One region of the Rossellomorea sp. NPDC077527 genome, then DNA from elsewhere that is predicted to be linked to it. Evidence: riboswitches for the same ligand, from Rfam matches in the RefSeq annotation. Region 1 holds a riboswitch; each other region holds the start of a gene.
What was found. A riboswitch is a leader RNA that binds a small molecule or an ion and turns the genes downstream of it on or off. The one in region 1 is predicted to bind thiamine pyrophosphate.
Positions count from the first base shown of each region.

Region 2: another riboswitch for thiamine pyrophosphate. It lies ahead of tenA (thiaminase II); the one in region 1 lies ahead of thiT (energy-coupled thiamine transporter ThiT).
Region 3: another riboswitch for thiamine pyrophosphate. It lies ahead of ACIGG7_RS13865 (ABC transporter substrate-binding protein); the one in region 1 lies ahead of thiT (energy-coupled thiamine transporter ThiT).

Region 1 covers NZ_JBITVL010000001.1:79,406-82,685, reverse strand. The annotation lists gene ACIGG7_RS00395 (DedA family protein) at 100-699, opposite strand; gene thiT (energy-coupled thiamine transporter ThiT) at 846-1,442, opposite strand; TPP riboswitch at 1,513-1,611, opposite strand; gene ACIGG7_RS00385 (hypothetical protein) at 1,680-1,979, opposite strand; gene ACIGG7_RS00380 (DL-endopeptidase inhibitor IseA family protein) at 2,274-3,280, opposite strand, start outside.
Region 2 covers NZ_JBITVL010000004.1:263,277-266,556, reverse strand. The annotation lists gene ACIGG7_RS15745 (sensor histidine kinase) at 1-468, shown strand, start outside; gene ACIGG7_RS15740 (response regulator transcription factor) at 465-1,064, shown strand; TPP riboswitch at 1,332-1,439, shown strand; gene tenA (thiaminase II) at 1,558-2,259, shown strand; gene ACIGG7_RS15730 (ECF transporter S component) at 2,252-2,830, shown strand; gene ACIGG7_RS15725 (ABC transporter ATP-binding protein) at 2,843-3,280, shown strand, end outside.
Region 3 covers NZ_JBITVL010000003.1:780,413-783,692, reverse strand. The annotation lists gene ACIGG7_RS13870 (phosphotransferase) at 1-832, shown strand, start outside; TPP riboswitch at 1,136-1,245, shown strand; gene ACIGG7_RS13865 (ABC transporter substrate-binding protein) at 1,379-2,365, shown strand; gene ACIGG7_RS13860 (thiamine-binding protein) at 2,378-2,671, shown strand; gene ACIGG7_RS13855 (ABC transporter permease) at 2,668-3,280, shown strand, end outside.

The DNA.
Region 1 (3,280 bases):
TAAACAGTCCAATATTCAGGACCTTGTCCCCCCTTATGTAAGGCTTATGAATTGTTTCTCAGTATTTGTGGTCCTCTTGACGACACATCTCCAATCCCATTAGTGATTTTTCGTGTACACCCTTCTCTTCTTCTTCCTTTTTAAAACGACGTACAAACCCGTTATGATGACAAAAACGATAAAGGCCCCCACTTGATAGTCCTCCATCATTTTAAGAATCACTTCTTTCTCTCCCTCATATAACTGTCCAATACTCAAAAACAGAAAAGTGGATGGAGCAATACCGAGCATCGTGAGGAGGGAATAGGCCTTCACATCCATTTTCGCCATGCCCGCAAGGAATGGGATGACATTCCCTATATGAAGTGGACTCGCAATCGCTACGCTCCATATTCCATAACGATTGAATTTTTGACCGGCTGCCCTAAGCTTTTCCAGCTTCTTGGGATGTAGCTTCTCCTCCAATTTATCCCCCAGTTTCAAACTGATGTAAAATGGAATATAACTTCCCACTGTGTATAGAAGGCTTCCCGCAACCGAAATAATCCCGATTTCCACCCACGTTAAGTCCAGGATGAATCCCATCGTCACGATAAAAAATGTGCCCACAAAAGGAAAAGCACTTCCTTCAATAAATAGAGAAAACAATACACCCCAAATCCCCCACTCTTCCGCTATATTCAAGATCCAATCTGACATTCGACTCACTCCTGACAATCATCGTATCTTCAGTATAGAAAAAGGCCCGTTTATTCAACAGAAGCCGTAGAAGTAAATTACTCTAAGACTTGGGGTGTATTGACAAAAAAAGACCGGCCTTTTGGAATGGACCAGTCTTGTTGTTTCTATGAAGCCTTTCGGCTGATATCATGTTGATGTGTCCGTACTTTAATCAGTCTTGGTGCTATATTGGTGATGATCGCCAACACAATGGAGCACAACAGAGCCGACCCAAGCATTGTGATACCATTCGCAATGAAAGAGAAGAGCAATGGAGACATATCATCCGGTGCATATTCGGCAAAGAACACGAAACCTGCGATGAAATGCCAGAAATAGCGGGCGAGACTTCCTACAAATGTAGCGATCACAACCCATAGAATCGCTTTGGATCGACGACTGTCTCCTAATGAACCCTGTATCTTCCCGGCAAACATCCCCGCGAAACCGATAAAAGCAAAGGCAATGAAGTATTCAATCACCATTTGAACCGGCGTTGCTATCCAGGCATCCCCTAGGGCGATCTGCAGGATTCCCCATAAGAAGCCCCCTGTCAGTCCCGCTTTCCAGCCCCTTCGATAGGACAATAGAAAAATTGGAACCATGGCAATGGAAATGGAGATACTTGGTGATAGCTTAATAGAGGGCAGCATATCAAGGATGACGGCGAAGGCTGCCATCAATGACGCTTCAAGCAATACAATAAGTCGAGTGTGTTTCATAAAAAATCCTCCTCATGTAATAAAACGAAACCATAAGGAGGATGAATGCATGAATTAAAACACGCACAAAGAGGCGTATCTTCCACATCCCTACGCTAGTCCTAACTAACAGGTTCAGAGGGTCAGAACACATTGTTCAATCTCAGCTTTCGCTCCCCTTGTGGTAACGTTTATGAAGTTATTATGCTTTATTATACATCAAAAATGATAGATTAAAAGGTCGAAAGGCTCTTTTCCTTAAGGTGTCTCACTGAGAGGATCGTGAAGAATGATGACGGGCATTGACTTAGGGGTGACCATGAATCCATATACTTTTCCATCCTTGTCCTTATATGCGACAGAGTAATCTCCAAACTGGGGTGAAAATTCGACGTTTTGGTATTCCAGATCCAGATCCTTGTATTTAAGGCTCACATAGAGGTTGGTGGCGATTCTTGCCGTCAGGTGCTGTACAGTGGAAATCCGGTTGGCTACTATTATGAGGATGATTGCGAAACCGAGTAACATGACTCTCTTTGTCCTGGACAATCTGATCATTCATCTAGCCCCCTTTTTATTTCTTCTTGACTACTATACTCGTATACTCTCTATTATATACCTATTCAATAAGCCATGACAAAAGAGCTACTCTAATGGAATGTGACAAAATACCCATTTTAAGCAGCTCTATTTTAATTGCCTTTATTTTGCTCCCTTTCCAATCACTCAAGGTACCACTTTTCGCTATATGTGAGTTGAGCACCTTCTGTCCCAATCAACATACTACATTTACTGTTCGTGTTTTAGAATATATTGACTTACTTACTCTATTTAATCCCAGATTCATGCACTCTATTGAGTCGGCATGAATCCTACGCTCCAATAGCCATCTTCATCCTTGACCATTTGAAAGCCCATACCCCCTTCGCTACCATTGTCATACTTAATATATCCATCCGTATCGCCTGTTTGAATAAATTTACCGTTTTCTATACCTTTGTATACACGTAGAATATTTTCCTTTGTCCCCCTGTCCGCTTTGGGAAACTTCTCGTCTTCTTCCTTGGTCCACTGTACATACCCTGCCCTGTCTGTGTACATTTCATAAACCAGGTCGTCTCTTTCATCCAACGTTGCCTGGACATAAATTTTTGCAATGCTGATGGGTGATAACCCGTGTAAATGTTCTTCTCTTGGATCCCGGGAAAATTCCTGGTAGACCGCCTCTTCTTCTAGTGTCAACGTGAGGTTCCACTCTTTGGTCTCTTTCTCTACTTCTCTAAATGAAAATGGCAACTTCACACTGAACTTCCATCCTCCATCAAAAACCAGTCTGAAGCTTTGAACATTGACTCTCCCAAGCCCCTCCGAAACCGGTATTTCGTATGTCACATCACTCATGGCTTCTGTCGTCCTCACTTTGACTGCCGTGGTGTCGGTCCATACATTGCCAGGTTCAAAAGTTACATCAGGCTGGGCCAATTTCCCTTTATACACAATGAAGGGATGGTTCCCGAGGAGCTTCTCGGCAGCATCCGGGGTAAAGCTTTTTGATAGATAGTGAATCACTTTTTCTTCTGAATCAAATCCTTCACTCATATACCGATAGGACTCACCTTCATAGATAAAGGTCTCACCCATCCCTTCATCATTAAGGACGGTATCATATCGATTGAACGCTTCTACAATCAATTTATCTGCCGTAGGCTCATCCAGCTCGGTAGGCTCTTCTGGGGTAGGAGCTACGATGACGTCCTGCTCCTTTGAAGCATTTTGACCGTCCCTTTCGACATCGATCAGTTCGAAAGTCAAGAATATCCCCGCCAATATAAAGGCTGCAGCCAATACATTCGGGACCA
Region 2 (3,280 bases), on a different contig from region 1:
CAACAAACGGCAAGAACCGCATTGAGTGAGGTCAGGACAATGGTCTCCCAGATGAGGGGAATCCGATTGAAGGATGAGATTGTCAGGATCAAACAGCTCTTAAAGGCAGCTGATATCGAATTCATCTTGTGTGAAGAAAGCAACCTTCCACAAGCATCTCTCTTTATGGAAAACATCTTAAGCATGTGCTTAAAAGAGGCAGTGACGAATGTAGTCAAACATAGTAAGGCTTCCTACTGTGAACTCCTTATTGAAGAATCGGATAAAGAGATGACCATCTTGGTGAAAGATGACGGTGTAGGGATCGGAAGTGATTACTCACAGTCAGGAGGAAGCGGTCTGATCGGAATGAGAGAGCGGTTGGAATTTGTGAATGGCAGTCTCGACATTGTTTCGGATGAAGGCACCACCTTGATTATGCGGGTGCCAAAAGTAATCAAGCAGACAGATAGGGAGGGAATGGAATGATTCGAATTGTGATTGCCGAAGATCAACGGATGCTGTTGGGCGCACTGGGTTCGCTTTTAAGTTTGGAAGATGATATGGAAGTGGTAGGAAAAGCGGGCAATGGAGAAGAAGCCATTGCCCTCGTCCACGAACTTAAACCTGATATATGCATTATGGATATTGAAATGCCCAAGAAGACCGGCCTTGAAGCAGCTGAGGAATTAAAGGGGGAAGATTGCAAGGTGATCATCCTTACTACTTTTGCAAGATCAGGTTATTTCCAGCGTGCGCTCAAAGGTGGAGTGAAAGGATATTTGTTGAAGGACAGTCCTAGTGAAGAACTGGCGAACTCGATCCGACTTGTGATGGATGGCAAGCGCATTTATGCACCTGAGCTAATGGATGATGTCTACAGTGAAGAGAACCCTCTTACAGACAGGGAAAAAGAAGTACTGGAGCTTGTTGCCGACGGGAAAAACACAAAGGAAATCGCCGATGAACTACAGCTTAAAACAGGAACTGTCAGGAATTATATCTCTACCATACTCGACAAGCTTGAAGTGAAAAATCGAATCGAAGCCATCACACAATCGAAAGAAAAAGGGTGGTTTAAATAATTCGAGGGACGGACCTTTTAACAAGGTTCGTCCCTTTATGGTCTAGCATGATATTGAATATTTATTCTATTCTAAAAAGAAGAGATAAAGGGACTGACGAATTTTTTTAGAAAAAAATATTTCATCAAAAATGAAAACTGCTAAATCTTTTGATGTCATTGCATCCAAGGGTCAATTTGTAACTGATAAAAAACTATGATTTGTGCTATTTGTGTTGACAACGAAATGAATCATGATACGATAACATCGAAAACAAAATTTCATAAGACGATCCACTAGGGGTGCCTTCTAAAAGGCTGAGATTAAAGTGTGACTTTAAGACCCTTTGAACCTGATCTGGTTGAGACCAGCGGAGGGAAGTGGTGTTTGAAGGTCACGGAGAATACGATTCTATCATTCTGATCTCAAGCCACTTTCTGTATGCGGTATGCATCATGGAAAGTGGCTTTTTTTGTTGCCCATTTCGGGTCGTCTGGAAAAGGAGTAGGAAATAATGTCATTTTCAACGGTGTTACGAAATGAAGTCAAGGAAATTTGGGACGCGAGCTTCCATCATCCCTTCGTCAAAGGGATCGGGGATGGAACGCTCCCCATCGAGAAGTTCAAGTACTACCTCTTGCAAGATGCCTATTATCTTTCACATTTCTCGAAGGTGCAGGCGCTCGGTGCGTCAAAAGCAATGGATCTACATACTACATCACGAATGGCATCGCACGCTGTAGGAACAAATGAAGCAGAGCTTTCACTTCATGAAAATTTCTCGAAACGATTAGGTATCACGGAGGAGGAAATACAGAATTTCAAACCGGCTCCCACAGCATATGCCTATACGTCGCATATGTATCGTTCTGCGAGATATGGAGGTCTTGCGGATATCTTGGCGGCGATTCTCCCATGCTACTGGCTCTATTACGAGATAGGGGAACGCTTGAAATCATGCACTCCGGAAGAGCCGGTTTATCAGGAATGGATTGAGGCATATGGAGGGGAATGGTTCAAAGAGTTAGTCGAAGAACAAATCAATCGTCTTGATGAATTGGCAGAAACAATGAGCGCATGTGATAAAGAAAGAATGAAAGAAAATTTCATTTTGAGCAGCATCTATGAGTTACAGTTTTGGGAAATGGCTTATACTCTTGAAAAATGGCCGTTTGCTCTGGATGCCGGAAAGAAAAGGGGTGAGCAGCATGTCTAAATTAAAACTGACGGATATTTTAGTAACAGTAGTCATTTCCATCATGTTTGGAGTTATTTATAAACTTTGGGGACCATTTTACAACTTAATGAAGCCAATCGGTTTACATGCGGATCAATTCATCTATGGAATGTGGTTCATGGCGGCCACAGTGGCATTCTTGATTATCCGAAAACCGGGAGTGGCCCTTTTAGCCGAAATCGCCGCTTCATCCGGGGAGTTTCTCATGGGTTCAGAATGGGGACTGGAGGTGCTTTTATTTGGAATCATTCAAGGGTTGATGGCAGAGTTGTTTTTCTTTATGACGAAATATAAACGCTATGATCTTTCGATTATATGTTTCGCGGCAGTTGGTTCTGCATGTGGTTCCATCTTTATGGACTACATGAAAGGATATATTGGAGATTTGGCCCTTTGGAATCTGTCCTTATTCATTGTTGCGAGATTACTTGGTTCGATTGTCATCGCCGGTGCAGGATCTTTTTATTTGGTTAGGGCCCTCGAGAAAACCGGAGTCACAAGTCTTGTAAGGCGTGCTGATCAAGAAGAGTACGATTCATTGCATCATTAAGAGGTGAACTTTATGCATGTTGAAAACCTTCGACTTAAAGTTCCCGGATCGGAAAAACGGATGTTTAATGATGTCAGTCTGTCAATCAATGAAGGGGAAAAAGTATTGCTATTGGGTCCATCAGGATGTGGTAAATCAACACTTCTTCATGTTTTATCCGGGGTGATCCCCCGGTCTGTGGATGTCCCTATGAGAGCTTCCAACATGGAGATAGCTGATTCATATGGATATGTATTTCAAGATCCCGACTCTCAATTTTGTATGCCCTTTGTAGATGAAGAATTGGCCTTTGTCTTGGAGAATTTACAAATCAAGAGAGAGGAGATGAAAGAGACCATTCGCAGGCTGTTATCGGAAGTGGGACTGGAGATGAAAGATCCCCATACGAAAATCTCAACATTATCAGGAGGTATGAAGCAAAAGTTGGCCATTGCCTCTGTTCTTGCTCTA
Region 3 (3,280 bases), on a different contig from region 1:
CCCTCATCCGAATGTTGCAAGAGTGAAGGAAGGAATGAAAGTATATTATTTAAAGAAGAGAGAGGATTTATCCATTGAGAAAAGGTGGGAGGAGTTCTATTTAACCTCCTATCTATTGGAAAACCGCCATTGTGTTGAATCACCATTATTAACTTCTTCAGGGTACCCATTTGTGAAAGAAGGAGAACAAATATATTCACTTTATAAAGCCCTGGAAGGAAGGTCTTTAAAGATATATTCTATGACAGCACTAGCAAATGCCGGGGCATACCTTTCAGACATTCATCTCCTTTTTGAAGGGTATCGCAGTCAACAGGAAGTGGTGGATTGGGATATTGAACGTCATGTAAAAGAGTGGATGTCCGTACTTGGAAACACATCGATCGGAAAACGTGGTGCAGGATTACTATCAAGAATAGAGGGGTGGAAGTCATACTACACTCAGTTGCCACACCAAATTGTTCATAGTGACTTCCACTCGGGAAACATCTTGATGAAGGGGGAAGAAATCATCGGTGTTATTGACTTCGCGCGGATTCGGACTGCCCCCCGTATTACAGACATCGCTTACTTCCTCGCAGGTCTTCTCAAGAATAGCGCGAACAAGAAGAGATACGATTCAATCAGATGTATACAAGTGTTTCTAGACGGATATGAAAGCAATACCTCATTGACCACCACAGAGAATCGACTATTGCCGTCTATCATCATCCTTTTCCTTCTGCAATATGCATTTTTGTATTCACACCAAGGGTATTCAGAAGCGGGCTCATCCTGCATGCTTTTTATTGAGGAACTGATCAATTCTGATTATTTTCAGGGATTAAAATAAGGCTGTTTTCGTAAACGATTGTTGCTTTTGGATATATGGGCTTGTTATTGATTCCCACTCCAATAAACTGTCCAAGATAGTACTAATGCACATTCTTGACTATTTATGAACCATTTTGCTCTGTCAACACTAGTTCCCTTCACCCTCTTCCACAGACTCAGGTGACAGAGCATCTGCAAATCATAGTCTGTGCGAGAATAACAATACACTCTTTGCGAAAAGAGATCCTAAATTTAAAAGGAAATACTTGAATAACAAACCGTTCTATGGCACAGTAGGAAAGAAGATAACGTTAATTTCATATTCTATGTGTAGGGGGACCGGAATGGCCGGTTGAGATTGTATCCTTTAGATGCTGACCCTTTGAACCTGAACTGGCTGATACCAGCGTAGGAAACATTCTCTTAAACGATACATAACCAAGTTTAATGATGCGTCCAAGGCTTTCAGCCCGGGACGCTTTTTTGTTTTACATTCATTTACCTTCATAAGCGAAGAATAATGGAATAAACGTTGAAACTGCAAAAGATTTAAGGAGGAAACAAGATGAAAAAATGGATGTTCATCATCTGTTCAGTATTTTTACTAACGGCCTGTAGTGCCGGGAAAGATACAGCCAATGAGAAGAAAGAAGGTCTTAAAAAGGTATCGGTTGTACTCGACTGGACACCAAATACCAATCACACAGGATTATATGTAGCGAAAGAAAAAGGTTACTTTAAGGACCAGGGACTTGATGTCGATATCATCCTACCTGGAGAATCCGGAGCCGATCAACTTGTTGCTTCAGGGAAAGCAGAATTCGGTGTAGGCTACCAGGAAAGTGTCACACAGGCGAGAGTCCAGGATGTTCCTCTCGTATCCATTGCTGCTGTTATTCAGCATAATACTTCGGGGTTTGCATCCCCCAAGAGTAAGGGTATTACAAAGCCAAAGGATTTTGAAGGGAAAAGCTATGGCGGCTGGGGGTCCCCTGTTGAGAAAGCCGTGATGGATTCCATCATGAAACAAAAAAATGCCGATGTAGAAAAAGTGAATTTCATTAATATGGGAGACACTGATTTCTTTACTGCCGTCAAGAGAGATGTTGATTTTGCCTGGATTTACTATGGTTGGACTGGTATAGAGGCTGAGCTTCGCGGTGAAGAGCTGAACATGATGTATGTAAAGGATTATTCTGAGAAATTGGATTATTATACTCCGGTGCTGACAACAAATGAAAAAATGATCGAATCAGATCCAGAAACGGTTAAAGCATTCCTTGCCGCAACTTCCAAAGGGTACGAGTATGCCATCGACAACCCGAAAGAAGCAGGTGAAATCCTTCTGGGAGCAGCTCCTGATCTTGATAAAGAATTAGTCATTAAGAGCCAGGAATGGTTAGCCCCTAAGTATCAGGATGACGCTGAAAGATGGGGAGAGCAAAAGCTTGAAGTGTGGGAGAACTATGCATCTTGGATGTATGATAATGATTTATTAGATAAGAAACTTGAAAGCAAGAAAGCATTCACGAACGAATTCTTACCGAAATAAGAGGTGAATAAAATGGGGAACGCACTCGTAAGTATACAAATCATTCCGAAGACAAAGAACGGCGAAGATGTCATTCCATATGTTGATGAGGCGATTGCCATCATAGAACAATCAGGTGTCCGATATGAAGTCCATCCCTTAGAAACGACGATGGAAGGAAATCTATCAGATTTATTTAAGGTGATTGAACAAATGAATGAACGGATGATTGAAATAGGAAGCAAGAACGTCATCTCACAAATCAAAGTATTATATCAGCCCGATGGTATTGAAATGAACCAATTAACGGAGAAGTATAAAGGATGAGAACATGGCTATCGAAAGGATGGAGACCCTTCTTGGTCCTCATCCTTTTATTCATCATTTGGGAAGTCAGCATAAGAGTATTTGATGTGCCAGCTTGGCTGATGCCTTCCCCTTCAGACATTTGGTCAGAAGGTGTTGCCTCGTGGTCTGCATTCAAGGGACATCTTGCTTCAACGACGCTTCTTACAATTGTAGGGTTTGTGATTGGCTGTTCGATCGGAATCGGGGCAGCGGTTGGGCTCCATCTCCTGCCAAAGGTAAGGGAAGCCTTCTATCCTCTGATGATTCTGTCGCAGAATATACCTATTATCGTCTTGGCGCCTTTACTTGTCATTTGGTTTGGATTTGGATTGTTACCAAAGATCATCGTCATTACGTTGATCTGCTTCTTTCCGGTGGCGGTTTCAGCAATGGATGGATTCAGACAGACGAATGCAGAGTACATCCTATATATGAAGATGTCGGGAGCATCAAAAGGGCAGATATTCAGGAAAGTGGAGTGGCCACATGCCCTGCCTTCCATTTTCTCCGGATTGAAAATTTCAGCTACCTATAGTGTAATGGGAGCGGTGATATCTGAATGGTTAGGTGCCCAGAAAGGAATAGGTG